Regions from separate parts of the Mycobacterium antarcticum genome, predicted to be linked through region 1. Evidence: predicted binding sites of a transcription regulator. Region 1 holds the regulator's gene; the other holds the start of a gene.
What was found. The regulator LexA, encoded in region 1, represses DNA repair genes until DNA is damaged. The targets are predictions, from matches to a motif close to CGAACANNTGTTCG.
Positions count from the first base shown of each region.

Region 2: the regulator LexA is predicted to act here: its motif matches at 3,390-3,403, upstream of ruvC (crossover junction endodeoxyribonuclease RuvC).

Region 1 covers NZ_AP027291.1:3,561,490-3,569,268, forward strand. The annotation lists gene QUE68_RS17490 (alpha/beta fold hydrolase) at 1-775, shown strand, start outside; gene QUE68_RS17495 (PhzF family phenazine biosynthesis protein) at 785-1,483, shown strand; gene nrdR (transcriptional regulator NrdR) at 1,488-1,949, opposite strand; gene QUE68_RS17505 (LysM peptidoglycan-binding domain-containing protein) at 2,036-2,494, opposite strand; gene lexA (transcriptional repressor LexA) at 2,695-3,363, shown strand; gene QUE68_RS17515 (LGFP repeat-containing protein) at 3,384-5,438, opposite strand; gene QUE68_RS17520 (acyl-CoA dehydrogenase family protein) at 5,563-6,723, opposite strand; gene QUE68_RS17525 (molybdopterin-dependent oxidoreductase) at 6,851-7,779, shown strand, end outside.
Region 2 covers NZ_AP027291.1:3,393,398-3,401,176, forward strand. The annotation lists partial or broken gene QUE68_RS16590 (GGDEF domain-containing protein) at 118-657, shown strand; gene QUE68_RS16595 (DUF1304 domain-containing protein) at 738-1,124, opposite strand; gene ruvB (Holliday junction branch migration DNA helicase RuvB) at 1,144-2,211, opposite strand; gene ruvA (Holliday junction branch migration protein RuvA) at 2,215-2,805, opposite strand; gene ruvC (crossover junction endodeoxyribonuclease RuvC) at 2,802-3,356, opposite strand; gene QUE68_RS16615 (SDR family oxidoreductase) at 3,471-4,226, opposite strand; gene QUE68_RS16620 (VOC family protein) at 4,292-4,735, shown strand; gene QUE68_RS16625 (NAD(P)H-binding protein) at 4,735-5,397, shown strand; gene QUE68_RS16630 (YebC/PmpR family DNA-binding transcriptional regulator) at 5,401-6,156, opposite strand; gene pdxT (pyridoxal 5'-phosphate synthase glutaminase subunit PdxT) at 6,233-6,814, opposite strand; gene tesB (acyl-CoA thioesterase II) at 6,811-7,656, opposite strand; gene pdxS (pyridoxal 5'-phosphate synthase lyase subunit PdxS) at 7,668-7,779, opposite strand, start outside.

The DNA.
Region 1 (7,779 bases):
CTCGGTTGCTGCCTACGCGAACGGCATGCGCGACCTGCTCAGCGTCTTGGACATCGACCGGGTCACCGTCGTCGGACATTCGCTCGGCGGCGGGGTGGCCATGCAATTCGCCTATCAGTTCCCGCAGTTGGTGGATCGACTGATCCTCGTCGGGGCCGGCGGAGTGACAAGGGACGTCAACGTCGCCTTCCGGATCGCCTCCCTGCCGTTGGGGAGTGAGGCGCTAGCGCTGCTGCGTCTGCCGATGGTGCTACCCGCACTGCATCTGCTCGGTCGGGTCGGCGGCCCACTTCTCGGCACCACCGGTCTCGGTCGCGACCTGCCCCACGTCCTGCGCATCCTCGCCGACCTCCCGGAGCCGACGGCGTCCTCCGCCTTCGCCAGGACCCTGCGCGCGGTGGTCGACTGGCGGGGCCAGGTGGTGACCATGCTCGATCGATGTTATTTGACGGAATCGGTTCCCGTGCAATTGATTTGGGGTTCTCGCGATTCGGTGATCCCGGTCAGTCACGCGCGCATGGCGCACGCCGCCATGCCGGGCGCGCAACTCGAGGTGTTCGAGGGGTCCGGCCACTTCCCCTTCCACGACGATCCCGACCGCTTCGTCGAGGTCGTGGAGAAGTTCATCGATTCGACCGACCCGGCCGTCTACGACCAGGACATGCTGCGCGACCTGTTGCGTGCCGGGGCCAGCGAGGGTGGTCTCACCGGTTCCATCGACACCCGCGTCGCGGTGCTCGATGCCATGGGGGCCGACGAGCGCAGCGCCACGTAGCATTTGCCCATGGCCTTGAACGTCGACGTCGTCCGCGTGTTCACCAGCCCGAACGGCGACTACGGAAACCCGCTCGCGGTGGTCGACGCCAGCCTGGCGCCGCCCGCCGAGAGGCAGTGGATCGCCGCCCAATTGGGTTACAGCGAAACTATTTTCATCGATCTGCCGGCTCCGGGTGCGGGTACCACCACGGCGCACATCTTCACGCCCGTCACGGAACTGCCGTTCGCGGGGCATCCGACCGTTGGCGCATCGTGGTGGCTGAGGCAGCGCGGCACCCCGGTCAAGACGTTGCAGGTGCCTGCGGGCGTCGTCCAGGTGAGGTACGAGGACCGGCCGGATGGTGAGGTCACGGTGATCAGCGCCAGGGCAAAGTGGGCGCCGGAGTTCGCGATGCACCGGTTGGCATCGGTGGACGACGTGCTCGCGGCCGGAGCCGACGACTTCGACGCCGACGTCGGTCACTACGTCTGGGCGTGGATCGACGAGTCGGCGGGAACCATTCGGTCACGGCTGTTCGCCAACAACATCGGCATTCCCGAGGACGAGGCGACCGGCGCGGCCGCGGTACGCATCACCGAACAGCTGAGTCGCGACCTCGTCATCACCCAGGGCCAGGGTTCGGAGCTCCGTACCACGTGGAGTGCCGAGGGATGGGTCGACGTCGCGGGACGTGTCGTCGAAGACGGGGTCCGTCGGCTCGACTGATCGGTCAGGGAGACGGCACGCCGCGATGGGCGCGCAGCGCCTCGATCTCGCGTTCGAAGTCGGCAGCGGACGAGAACGAGCGGTACACCGATGCGAAGCGGAGGTACGCGACCTCGTCGAGATCACGGAGGGGGCCCAGGATGGCCAGGCCGACTTCGTTGCTGGGCACCTCGGGTGACCCGGCGGCCCGAACGGCATCCTCCACCTTTTGCGCCAACAGGTTCAAGGCATCGTCATCGACGTCGCGCCCCTGGCACGCCCGGCGAACGCCCTTGATGACCTTCTCGCGACTGAACGGTTCGGTGACGCCACTGCGCTTCACCACGGCGAGTACGGCCGTCTCCACCGTGGTGAACCTGCGCCCGCACTCCGGGCAGGAGCGGCGGCGCCGGATCGCTTGACCCTCGTCGGCTTCCCGGGAGTCGACCACCCGCGAATCCGGGTGACGGCAGAACGGACAGTGCATCTCCGCTCCTTCGCCGCGTGCTCTTACTCCGGTCGCATACGAGCGTACCGTTGCACGGCAGTGCGTTTCACGGCGCATGCTGCGGATCAACCCACCGGCGCGATGAGCGACTGCCCGGCGTCGACCGCCGCGGAGTCCAGTTCGTTGAGATCGCGGATCTCGGCCACTATCGCACCGACCGCAGCGTCCGGTGCGATCCTCTGCGCCAGCTGCTCCAGCGATTCGCCTGCCTGCACCTGAACCACGGCCAACCGCGCCGGGGAGGGTGCCGGTGACTCGTGGGTTCCGCCGAGCTGCGCAACCAGGCCGAGCCACACGGTGATGGCCGCGGCGACGAGCGCCAACATCACGGTGGCCAGCGGGGTCACCGGCCTGCGCCGGTGCGATGCGCGCGACATCAGCACTCCGGTGCCGCGGTAGTTCAGCGGTGCGCCGGCCGGCCGGTGCGGCTGGGGCCCGCGCCTCGCGGCAGACGTCGTCCGGCGCACCGGCCGCATGGGCCGCACGACGAGATCGGTGGGGTCTTCTCGGGTGATGATGGTCATCTGGCGGGCCTTTCGCATGGTGTCCGTTCGCTCCTGTGTTCGAATGCTAATCGCTCAGGTGTTCGATGACTAGAACATGTGATCGAACTGTTGCAAACGGTATCGCGACCCACCGACACGTCCGCCCGGCCAAAGAATTGGCACGACACGCGTCGAACACATGTTTGATTCTGCCCTCGGGTAGGACTACATTCGGCGCCATGAGTGACATCAACGACACGGTCCTGACCGAACGTCAGCGCACCATCCTGGAGGTCATCCGGAGCTCGGTCACCACGCGGGGATACCCGCCCAGCATCCGCGAGATCGGTGACGCCGTGGGCCTGACCTCGACGTCGTCGGTCGCGCACCAACTCCGCACGCTGGAACGCAAGGGCTACCTGCGTCGCGACGCCAACCGACCGCGCGCGGTCGACGTGCGGTCCGCAGACGATCCCTCGCGGTTGGCGGGGCCGGTCGTCACGACCGACGTCGCAGGCTCCGACGCCCTGCCCGTACCCACCTTCGTCCCCGTGCTCGGGCGCATCGCCGCCGGCGGACCGATCTTGGCCGAAGAGGCAGTCGAAGACGTGTTCCCGCTACCGAAGGAACTCGTCGGTGAAGGGTCGCTCTTCCTGTTGAAGGTGGTCGGCGAGTCGATGGTCGACGCCGCGATCTGCGACGGCGACTGGGTCGTGATCCGCCAGCAGAACGTGGCGGACAACGGCGACATCGTCGCCGCGATGATCGACGGCGAAGCCACCGTGAAGACCTTCAAGCGCACCGGTGGTCAGGTGTGGCTCATGCCCCACAACCCGGCCTTCGACCCGATCCCCGGTAACGACGCGGCCATCCTCGGCAAGGTCGTCACCGTCATCCGCAAGATCTAATACTCGCGGCCGACGGCCGGCTAACCCTTGGTGAAGCCGTTCGTCAAGGCGAACTCTTCACTGGCGAACCAGATTTCGGCCCTGGCGCGGTCGTACTGGCCCGTTCCGGGCATCCAGTACAGCCCCGTCTTGGTGTCGGCCTTGATCGGATAGCCGGCGGGTGCGTCGAAGGGGTCGTCCATCGCCAGTCGCAGCGACGTCTCCGCGACCACTGGCTCGGTGAACTGGATCGCTGCGTGCCGACCGCTGGGCGGCCCGCTGTCCGGCTCCGGCTCCAACTCAGGATCCGGCTCCAACTCCGGCTCCAGCTCTGGCTCCAGCTCTGGATCCGGATCGGGTACCACTTCGGCCTGCACCTCGGTGTGCTCGTAATCGTCGGGTTGGTCGACCCGAGGGTCGTGAGAGTCGTCGAGGGCGGCGAACCACGCCGTCTCCCGCTCCTCGCCTGACGTGACGATCGGTGTCGGCGCGGTGTCGATCACGTCCTGATCCGCGGACAGGTCGGCCGCGAAACCGTCGGCCACGCCATGCCGATCGTCGGCGGGAAGGTCGTCATCCTCGCCGGAGGGCATCGCCCAGCCACTCCGCCGCTCGTCGGCCTCGGACTTGGCGGTGCTGATCGGTCCGGAGTCGAAGTCGTCGCGATCGTGGTCGTAATCATCGTCGTATTCGCCGTGCTCATAATCGCCGTCGAAGCCGTCCAACGGTGCCCGGTCGTCGTGCCTGCGCCGATTGAGCAGGACGGCCGCCGCCACCACCCCGATGAGCACCACGACCGGCACGATGCCGAGCAGCCACCACCAGTTCGGGCGGAACCACGTCGAATCTCCCTCCGACGGGGTGTCGGCAGCACCCTGCGCCTGCGGAGCAGCACCGCCCGGTACCTCCAGGCCCTGCAGCTGCGATTGCAGACTGGGCGGCTCGGTGGTGAACGCGTTGGTCTTCCCGTTCCAGGAGATGGCGCCACCGGAGAACTTCTGCGTGACGACGTCATCGCTCTCGGTCTGGTCGGCCGTCGGCGCGCCGAGTTCCCCGGTCGCTCCGCCCAGCTTCGTCCACGCGGCGTTCATCGCCCCGCGCACGATGACGGCTCCGAAGTCGGGTGTCCAGAAGATCACCGGCCGATCGGCGGCGGCGAAGCTCGCGATCTTGCTCATCGGCGCGAGGCCGCCGTCGTCTTCGCTGCTCGTCGGGAAGCCGAGATCGCCCTCGGGTCCGCCCACGCTCTCGTACTTGGCCAGTACCTGTCCGGTCAGGACGTTGGCACCGGTCGTGGGGCTGTAGAAGATCTTCCCACCGGCATAGTTCTGCCCCGCGCCGTCGGTGCCGATGCCGTACTGCTCGCCGTCGGCGGCGCCGAGGGGCCCCAGGGGCCCGCCAGCCGACCTTCGCGCCGCGGCGATGGCCGTGGTCACGTCGCCGGGAACCTGCAGCCCTCCGAGCTGGTCCGCCAGCTCCGGGGGCGTCGTCGTGAAGGTGTTCGTCTTCCGATTCCACGTCAGCTGTCCGCCAGAGAACGTCTGGCTGACGTCGTCACCGCGATAGCTCTCGTCGTCCGTCGGAACGCCCAGCACACCCGCCGAGCCGCCGAGTTGGTCCCACGCGGCGTTGATGGCGCCCCGAACGACGTGCGCGCCGGTGTCCGGGGTCCAGAAGATCACCGGCCGGTCGGCAGCACTGAACGTGGTGTTGCGGCTGCCCGGTGCCTTGCCGTCACCCTCGTCGATGGTCGGAAATCCGAGGTCCCCGTCACCCGGACCCCCCAACGACTGGTACTCGTCGAGGATCGCGCCCCGCATGGCGTGCGCGCCGGAGTCCGGGGTGAAGAAGATCTTGCCGCCGGCGAAGTTCTGGCCGAAACCCGCACCCACCGGGTAGACGCCACCGTCCTTGATGCCCAGTGGACCGCCTGCGCCACCGCCTGCATCCCAGGCCGACGTGATCGCCGCGTCGGCGTCATCCTCGGGTGCCGCCACCGCGAGGGGTGCGACGAGCAGTGCGGCAGCCATCACCGCTACGACGCCGGCGCCCGTGCGTCCGATCGTCCTGCTCACCCGGGTTCGAAGCCCCGTCATTGCGTCCTCCCAGCGAGCTGTGCCGGACTCCCTTGAGTTCCGCGTTCGTCAACTCTGCGTCAGTCGACGTCCATCTTGAGGGATATCCAACCCGTCCGAGGAAAGTGTCGCGAGAAGGGGCGGGTCACACACCGACGCTGCGGCCGATGATCTCCTTCATGATCTCGGTCGTTCCGCCGTAGATCGTCTGCACTCGCGAATCAAGATAAGCCCTGGCCACGGGGTATTCGCGCATGTAGCCGTACCCGCCGTGCAGCTGCAGACAGCGGTCGATCAGATAGACCTGCTTCTCGGTTGCCCACCACTTCGCCATGGCGGCTTGTTCGGCAGTGAGCTTCTCGTCGAGGTGCAGCCGAATGAACTCGTCGACCGTGATCCGCACGGCGGTGGCGTCGGTGGCCAGCTCCGCCAGCAGGAATCGAGTGTTCTGGAAGCTGCCGATGGGCTTGCCGAACGCCTTGCGGTCCTTGGTGTACTGGATGGTCTGCTCGAGGATGGCCTCCATCCCCGCCGCGGCGCCGATCGCGATCGAGATGCGCTCCTGCGGCAGGTTCTGCATCAGGTAGACGAAACCCTGGCCTGCTTCACCGAGAAGGTTCTCGGCGGGCACCTGAACGTCGGTGAACGACAGCTCGGCGGTGTCCTGGGCGTCCATGCCGATCTTGTCGAGATGGCGGCCGCGTTCGAAGCCGGCCATCCCCCGCTCGACCACCAACAGCGAGAAGCCCAGCGCGCCCTTGTCCGGGTCGGTGCAGGCCACCACGATCACCAGGTCGGCGTGAATGCCGTTGGTGATGAACGTCTTCGAGCCGTTGAGCACCCAGCTGCCGTCCTCCTGCTTGACGGCGCGGGTCTTGATGCCCTGGAGGTCGCTGCCGGTGCCCGGCTCGGTCATGGCGACCGCGGTGATGATCTCGCCGCTGCAGAACCCGGGTAGCCAGCGCTGCTTCTGCTCCTCGGTGGTGAGGCGCAACAGGTACGGGGCGATGACGTCGTTCTGCAAGGGGAAGCCGAGGCCGCTGTAGCGGTGGGCGGACGTCTCCTCTGTGATGATCGTGTTGTAGCGGAAGTCGTCGTTGCCGCCGCCGCCGTACTCCTCCGGCACGGCCATGCCGAGGAAGCCCTGCTTGCCCGCCTCTAGCCAGACTCCGCGGTCGACGATCTTGTCCTTCTCCCACTGGTCGTGGAACGGCGCGACGTGGCGCTCCAGGAAGCCGCAGTAGGACTCGCGGAAGAGGTCGTGCTCGGGTTCGAAGAGGGTGCGGTCGTACTTGATGGCGCCCATGGGCTACCTCCGGATCGGTGAAGCGGGATGTGCTGTCGACGATATACCACCCAACCGGATGGTTGACTCCGTGACGCCGCCGCAACGAGGGCCGTCGCCGCACCTCGACACCCCCTAAACTCGGCGGATGGCCAGCACGCCGACGTCGCTCACGCACTGGGGTGCCTTCAGCGCAGAGGTCCGCGACGGTGACATCGCCTCGGTGCGACCCGACGACGGTGACGTCGACCCCTCGCCGCTGCTGGGCAACCTGGCGGGTTCCATTCGCCACCGCTCCCGGATCGCGACTCCAGCCGTCCGCCGCGGCTGGCTCGATGACGGTCCAGGCCCCAGCACCCGCCGCGGCGCAGACGAGTTCGTCGCGGTGCCGTGGGACGAGCTCACCGAATTGCTGGCCGCTGAACTCCGACGCATCGTCGACACCCACGGCAACGAGGCCATCTACGGCGGGTCGTACGGGTGGGCGAGCGCCGGGCGGTTCCACCATGCCCAGAGCCAGGTGCACCGGTTCCTGAAACTCCTTGGCGGCTATACCTTCTCGCGGCACTCCTACAGCCTGGGCGCGACCGGGGTGATCATGCCACGCGTCGTCGGCACCCACGACGACCTCTTCCAGCGCTCCACGGCGTGGGACGTCATCGCCGATAACACCGAGCTGCTGGTGTGTTTCGGCGGAGTCGGCGTGAAGAACTCGGCCGTCAACCCCGGCGGCACCACCGAGCACCCCACCCGCGGAGCGCTTCGCCGGCTGCGCGAACGCGGCGGGCAGATCGTCTCGGTCAGCCCGCTGCGCGATGACACCCACGGTGACTGCGAATGGCTGGCGTCGGTGCCCGGTACCGACGTGGCGATCATGGTGGCCCTGGCCTACGTGCTGGCCACCGAGGGACTCGTCGACCGGGAATTCCTCGAGACCCACTGCACGGGTTACCCGCGCTTCGAGCGCTACCTGCTGGGTCACGACGACGGGGTGGCCAAGTCCCCCGGATGGGCGGCCGCCATCTGCGGCCTACCCGCCGACGTGCTGGTCTCGATCGCCCGTCGGATGGCGGCGCA
Region 2 (7,779 bases), 170 kb from region 1:
TGCACCGCCTTCGCCGCCCTCGCCGGTTACGTGGCGTTCTTCCACAGCAGCAAGTACGTGGCGTTGACGTTGACGACGGCGGCGGGGACGGCATTGGGATTCGCGGTGCAGACGGCGATGGCAGGGGATCTACCGCTTGCCCTGAGCCGCCTGCTGGTATTGATCGTCACCGTTCTCGCGGTGCCGTTCTGCGTGCACGTACTCGTGCACACCCTCGGGATCGACGCCCTCAAGTCGGATATCGACCCGCTGACCGACCTGCCCAACCGGCGGGCGTTCCAACGATCCGTTCGCGTGCTGGCGGCCGAGGCTAGTCGGGACGGCACGGGCCACTTCACGATCGTGATGATCGATCTGGACGACTTCAAGCGCGTCAACGACACCGGGGGGCACGCAGCGGGCGATCAGACGCTGGTCGAGGTGGGCGCCATCCTTCGCCGCATCCGGCGGGGAGACTCCGTGGTCGCGCGAATCGGTGGGGAAGAGTTCGTGATCGCGCTCTCGGGTGATCGGAGAGCGGCCATCGGACTGGCCGAGCGGATACTCCGTGAGATCTCCCAGACCCCGTCCCGGGTGACGGCCAGCATCGGTGTCGCGAGTGCATCGCTCTTCCGGGTCGTCGCACGCGAAATCCCTTCCCAGGTAGATCAATTGCTCGAATCGGCAGACCGCGCGATGTACCGGGCCAAGCGTTCGGGTGGTGACCGCGTGCACGTCGTGGGCCACCCCAGCGAGTCCTACGTCGAGAAGCCGATGGCGAGCAACACCACCGCCACCAACGGCAGGACACCCTGGATCACCGCCGAGCGTGCCTTCGCCGGAGCGGACGCCAACAGCACCACCGCGGCGGCCAGCATGGATCCGACACCGGCGAACAGCAGTGCGGCACCCACGCGAGTACCGTCCGAAATCGTGAACGCCAGTCCCACTACCGTGACCACTGCCAAGAAGAGGTTGTAGAAGCCCTGGTTGAACGCCAGCAGCTTGGTGGTCTCGGCCTCCTCCGGCGTCGTGCCGAAGGTGGCCCTGGTGCGCGGCGAGGTCCACCGAAACGACTCGAGCACCCAGATGTACACGTGCAGCGCAGCGGCCAAGGCCGCGAAAACCAGTCCAGCAGTGATCATTTCACGCCTCCCATAGTGGCTACTCGAACATGCGCTGCTGTCCGAGACCCGTCATACCGCTCGGCGGCGTCATGCCAAGGTGCGTCCACGCCTGAGCGGTGGCCACCCGGCCGCGCGGGGTACGAGCGATCATGCCGGCGCGCACCAGGAAGGGCTCGCATACCTCTTCGACGGTCGTGGCCTCTTCGCCGACGGCGACCGCGAGCGTCGACACCCCGACCGGACCGCCGCCGAAGCTACGGGTGAGCGCCGAGAGCACCGCGCGGTCGAGACGGTCGAGCCCTAGCTCGTCGACGTCGTAGACCGCCAGCGCCGCCTTCGCGATGTCCAGGGTGACGATGCCGTCGGCCCGCACCTCGGCGTAGTCGCGGACACGGCGCAGGAGGCGGTTGGCGATACGGGGCGTCCCACGCGAGCGCCGGGCGATCTCGACGGCGGCCTCCACCCCGACGTCGATGCCGAGGATGCCCGCCGAGCGGGCCAGCACGCGTTCGAGTTCGGCGGGTTCGTAGAAGTCCATGTGGGCGGTGAACCCGAAGCGGTCGCGGAGAGGTCCCGTCAGGGCGCCGGATCGGGTCGTCGCACCAACCAGCGTGAACGGAGCGACCTCGAGGGGTATCGAAGTAGCACCGGGCCCCTTACCGACGACGACGTCGACGCGGAAGTCCTCCATGGCGAGGTACAGCATCTCCTCGGCGGGGCGGGCGATGCGGTGGATCTCGTCGATGAACAGCACATCGTGCTCGACCAGGTTGGACAGCATGGCGGCGAGATCGCCGGCGCGCTCCAGGGCGGGACCGGACGTGAGCCGCAGCGACGTGCCGAGTTCGGCGGCGATGATCATGGCCAAGGACGTCTTGCCGAGGCCTGGCGGGCCGGACAACAGGATGTGATCGGGCGTGCCGCCGCGGTTCTTGGCTCCTTCAAGCACCAGCTGGAGTTGTTCGCGCACCCGGGGTTGGCCGATGAATTCGTTCAGCGAGCGGGGACGCAGGCTGGCGTCCACGTCACCCTCGCCCACCGTCAGTGCCGCCGACACCTCACGGTCGGAGGTGTCTTCGTGATCGTCTTCGTCGAACCTCCCCACGCGCTACTTCTTCCCCAGCATCGACAGCGCGGCCCGCAGCGCACTCGACGTCGTCGCCTCGGCGTCCTCCGCGAGGACCCGGTCTGTGGCCTCCTCGGCCTGCTTGATCGCAAACCCAAGCCCGACAAGGGCTTCCACGACCAGGCCCCGCACCGCGTGCCCGCCGAACGCCCCGCCGGCGCCGGCGGACGTCACCGTCCCGATCTTGTCCCGTAGCTCGAGCACCAGGCGCTCGGCACCACGCTTGCCGATGCCCGGCACGCGGGTCAGCGCGGTGACGTCACCGTCGGCCAGCGCCTGCCGCAACGTCGGGGCGTCGTAGACGGCGAGGGTGGCCAACCCGATCTTCGGCCCGACGCCGGAGACCGAGAGCAGCGTGATGAACAGATCGCGCGATTCGGAGTCGGCGAATCCGTACAACGTCATGGAGTCCTCGCGGACGATCATCGCGGTGATCAGCCGAGCCTCCGTGCCGCGCCGCAGCGTCGCCAGCGTGGTCGGCGTCGTCATGACCTTGTAGCCCACGCCGGCAGCCTCGATGACGGCGTGGTCGAGGGCGATGTCGAGCACTTCCCCGCGCACCGAGGCAATCACGTCGCCGCCTTCAGCTTGGCCTTGTACTTGCGGCGTTGCTCGGCGGCCATCGCCTCGGCCTCGGCCAACCGCGCGATCATCGGCGCCCGCCAACAGTGGCAGATGGCCAGGGCCAGGGCGTCCGCGGCATCGGCGGGCGTCGGTTTGGTCTGCAGGGCAAGGATTCTGGTGACCATCTCGGTGACCTGAGCCTTGTCGGCGCGACCGTTGCCCGTCACGGCAGCCTTCACCTCGCTGGGGGTGTGGAAGTGCACGTCGATGTCACGCCTCGCCGCGGCGAGGGCGATGACGCCGCCCGCCTGCGCGGTGCCCATCGCGGTGTTGGCGTTCTGGTTGGCGAACACCCGCTCGATGGCGAGCACGTCGGGACAGTGGGTGTCCAGCCAGTGCTCGACGGCGTCGCTGATGGTGAGCAACCGCTTCTGCAGCGGTTGATCCGACGGGGTCCGCACGACGTCGACGTCCAGCGCGATCACCTGCCGACCGCGGCCGCTCTCGATGACCGAGAGCCCACACCGCGTCAGCCCAGGGTCGACGCCCATCACCCGCACTGCGACTCCCTACCCACGAACGCTCCCGACTCCCGAACAGCTGTTCGATACCTTATCGGCGCTCGGCGATGTCGCGCGGTAGGGACACGCCCACCGTGATCTAGCACCAGGGACCTAGCCGCCGCGGTTGATGAGCGCCAACAACAGCTTGGGAGCCACCCGCGCCCCGATCTGCGAGACACGTCCAAGCCCGATCGGGATCTCGTCCCTTCCTGCATCCAGGCCCCGCATGGCCCGGTCGAGGAAGCCTTCCAGGGACATCGCCATGGGGGGCGTCGATGGCATGTCGCGGTGCAGTGGCGTGTCGACGACCGGGGGGATGATCTCTACGACCTGGACTGTCGATCCGGCCAGTTGCCGTCGCAGGCTCACTGTGAAGGAGTGCACCGCGGCCTTCGTCGCGGAGTAGACGGGGGCCGATGCGTAGGGGACGAACCCCAGACCAGAGCCGACGTGGACCACGCGCGAGCGAGGAGCCCGACGTAGCAGCGGAAGTGCCGCTGCGGTGACGTTGATGAGCCCTGTGAAGTTGGTGGCGATCTCGGAGGCGATGTCCGCGGGTCCGGGCGGCTCGGCGGCCGTGAAGTCGAGCCGCCGCTGGATCCCCGCGTTGTTGACGAGGGTGCTCAGATGTGGGGTTTCCGCCGCCACGTCCGCCAGCCCTCGGGCGACGGACTCGGGGTCGGCGACGTCCATCACGACCACCGACATCCCGGAATGTCGAGCCGCCACGGACTCCAGCCGTGCCCGGTCCCTGCCCGAGATGATGACCTGGGCTCCCCGCGCATGAAATCGCGCGGCGATACCCGCGCCGATTCCCGAGCTGGCTCCGGTGACGAGGACGACCCCGTCGACTACGCGCTGTGCCACTTCGTCGACCTCCTGTCAGGATCACCGTTCAGGCCAGGGGGATCGCCAAGCGTTAACTTGGATGGGTGACCGTCCTCAACTCTCCCATTCCGCGGTTCCATCTCGCCATACCCGTCGACGACCTCGACGTGGCACGCCACTTCTACGGCACCGTTCTCGGACTGCCGCAGGGCCGCAGCGCCGAATCGTGGGTCGACTGGAATCTGCACGGACATCAGGTCGTCACCCATCTGGCGCCTGGCCGAGCCGCGCCCGCGCACAATCTCGTGGACGGCCACGACGTCCCGGTGCCGCACTTCGGCCTGTTGCTCGACGTCGACGAGTTTCACCGGCTCGCCGAGCGGCTGCGCGGTAGCGGCGCCGCGTTCGTCATCGAGCCGTACCTTCGCTTCGCGGGGCAGGCAGGTGAGCAGTGGACCATGTTTCTCCTCGATCCAGCTGGGAATGCCTTGGAGTTCAAGGCGTTCGCCGATGATTCCCAGGTGTTCGCCACCGACGAAGGGAAATGATGCGCGTAGTCATCGCAGGTGGGCACGGCAAGATCGCGCTCGCGCTGGAGAAGATGCTCGCCGATCGCGGCGACTCGGTAGCAGGCCTGATCCGCAACGCCGACCAGAGTGAGGATCTGCGGAGCGCTGGCGCCGAGGCGATCGTCGTGGACCTGGAGAATTCGTCGGTCGACGAGCTGGCCGCCCTGCTGCAGAACGCCGACGCAGTGGTGTTCGCCGCGGGCGCCGGCCCCGGCAGCGGGATCGAGCGCAAGACCACCGTCGATCGCGACGCCGCCATCCTGCTGGCCGATGCCGCCGAAGCCGCGGGCGTCGGTCGCTATCTGATGGTGTCGGCGATGGGGGCCGACAGCCAGCCGGCGGACAACACCGGCGACCCGGTCTTCGCCGCGTATCTCACCGCCAAGGCCGCCGCCGACGAGGCGGTCCGCGGTAGGCCGGCGCTCAACGCCACCATCGTGCGGCCCGGTGCTCTCACCGACGACGCCGGCACCGGCCGGGTCCGGGTGGCCGCCTCGACCGGGCGGGGAAGCATCCCGAGGGCGGACGTGGCGGCAATGCTGGTCGCGCTCCTCGACGCCCCGAGTACCAGCGGGGTGACGTTCGAGCTCATCTCCGGTGACGCCTCGATCGAGGAGGCCATGTCGGTGCTGAGCGGCTAGCGGTCAGTCCTCGTCGAGTTGCGCCGCGACCTCGTCGGAGATCTCGACGTTGGTCCAGACGTCCTGCACGTCGTCGCTGTCCTCCAGCGCGTCGACGAGCTTGAGCACCTTGCGGGCGCCCTCGACGTCGACCGGCACCGAGACGGACGGTTGGAAGCTGGCCTCCGCCGATTCGTAGTCGATGCCCGCATCCTGCAGTGCGGAGCGGACGGCGACCAGGTCGGTGGGCTCGGAGATGACCTCGAAGCTGTCACCGAGATCGTTGACGTCCTCCGCGCCCGCCTCCAGCACGGCGGTGAGCACGTCGTCCTCGGTCAGGCCGTTCTTCTCCAGCATGACCACGCCCTTGCGGCTGAACAGGTAGGACACCGAACCCGGGTCGGCCATGTTCCCGCCGTTGCGCGTCATCGCGATGCGCACCTCGCTGGCGGCGCGGTTGCGGTTGTCGGTGAGGCACTCGATCAGCACCGCCACGCCGTTCGGTCCGTAGCCCTCGTAGGTGATGGGCTGCCAGTCGGCGCCGCCCGCCTCCTCGCCACCGCCACGCTTGCGGGCGCGTTCGATGTTGTCGTTGGGGACCGACGTCTTCTTGGCCTTTTGGATGGCGTCGTACAGCGTCGGGTTGCCCGACGGGTCACCACCGCCGGTCCTGGCCGCCACCTCGATGTTCTTGATCAGCCGCGCGAATTCCTTGCCGCGGCGCGCGTCCTTGACGGCCTTCTGATGCTTGGTGGTGGCCCACTTGGAATGGCCGCTCATGCAGGTACTACTCGCTTTCGGTCAACTGCGAAGTGTGATCGTCCAGTCTACGTCGTCGCGTTTCGGGGGCGTCTCGCTAGAGGGAGTCGACGAACAGCCGGTGCACGCGACGATCGCCGGTCATCTCCGGATGGAACGCCGTCGCCATCGTCTTGCCCTGCCGCACGGCGACGGGATGCCCGCCGGCTCTGGCCAACACCTCGACCGACGGCCCGATTCGCTCGACCCACGGCGCTCGGATGAACACCGCGTGCACGGAACCCGACAGCCCTTCGAAGGGGATGTCTTCCTCGAACGAATCAACTTGTCTGCCAAAGGCATTGCGCCGCACGGTGATGTCGAGCCCGCCCAAGGGCAACGCCTCGCGGCCGGGCACGCCGGCATCGGTGATCTCGGTCGCCAACAGGATCATGCCCGCGCACGACCCGTAGGCCGGCATCCCGTCGACCAGTCGCGCACGCAACGGCTCGAGCAGTTCGAACTCGCGCAGCAGCTTGCTCATCGTCGTCGATTCGCCGCCCGGTATCACCAGGGCGTCCACCGATTCCAGCTCGGCCCGTCGCCGCACGGTGACCGCGTCGGCACCGGCCTCGGTCAGCGCCGCCAGGTGTTCGCGCGTATCCCCCTGCAGGGCGAGGACCCCGACTCGCACCGTCACGTGGCGGGCAGGGTGAAGTCGCGCGTGTAGCGGGTGAGACCCTCCTGCATCACCGACGCCACCATCTCGCCGTACTGGTTGAAGAGCTTGCCCTCGGTCAGCGCGCGGCCGCCACATGCCGACGGGGACGCCTGGTCGTACAACAGCCACTCGTCTGCGCGGAACGGACGCATGAACCACATGGCGTGATCCAGCGACGCCACCATCAGGTGCATGCGCTCGTCGGGGTGGTTGACCTGTGCCGAACCCAGCAGTGTGAGATCGCTGAGGTAGGCCAACGCGCAGATGTGCAGCACCGGGTCGTCGGGCAGCGGATCGGTGTGACGGAACCACACCTGCTGCTGAGAAGCCTTGCCGGGCAACACCGTCACCTGCTCGCGCGGGACGATGCGAACATCCCATTCGGCGAACTGCGCGAACCCGGCATCGTCGAACGCACCGCCCGAACGGAACCCCGGCAGATCGTCGGGAGGCGGCGCCGCGGGCATCGCGTCCTGGTGTTCGATACCGCTCTGATCGGTCTGGAACGACGCCGACATCGAGAAGATCGTCTCGCCGTGTTGCACCGCGTTGACCCGCCGGGTGGCGAAGGAGCCACCGTCGCGGAGCCGTTCCACCAGATACACCGTCGGCGCCCTCGCGTCACCGGGACGCAGGAAGTATCCGTGCAGCGAGTGCACCTGGTAGCGCGGGTCGACCGTGCGCACCGCGGACACCAGCGACTGGCCGGCCACGTGCCCGCCGAAGGTGCGCTGCAGGAAACCGGACTCCGGGCTGAAGACACCACCGCGGTAGATGTTGACCTCGAGCTGCTCGAGATCGAGAATTTCTTCGATCGACACCGCCGAAGTATCTACCAGCCGCGCTCGGCGAGCCGATGCGGCTGTGCGATCTCCTCCACGTTGATGCCCACCATGGCCTCACCCAATCCGCGCGAAACCTTCGCCAGCACGTCGGGGTCGTCG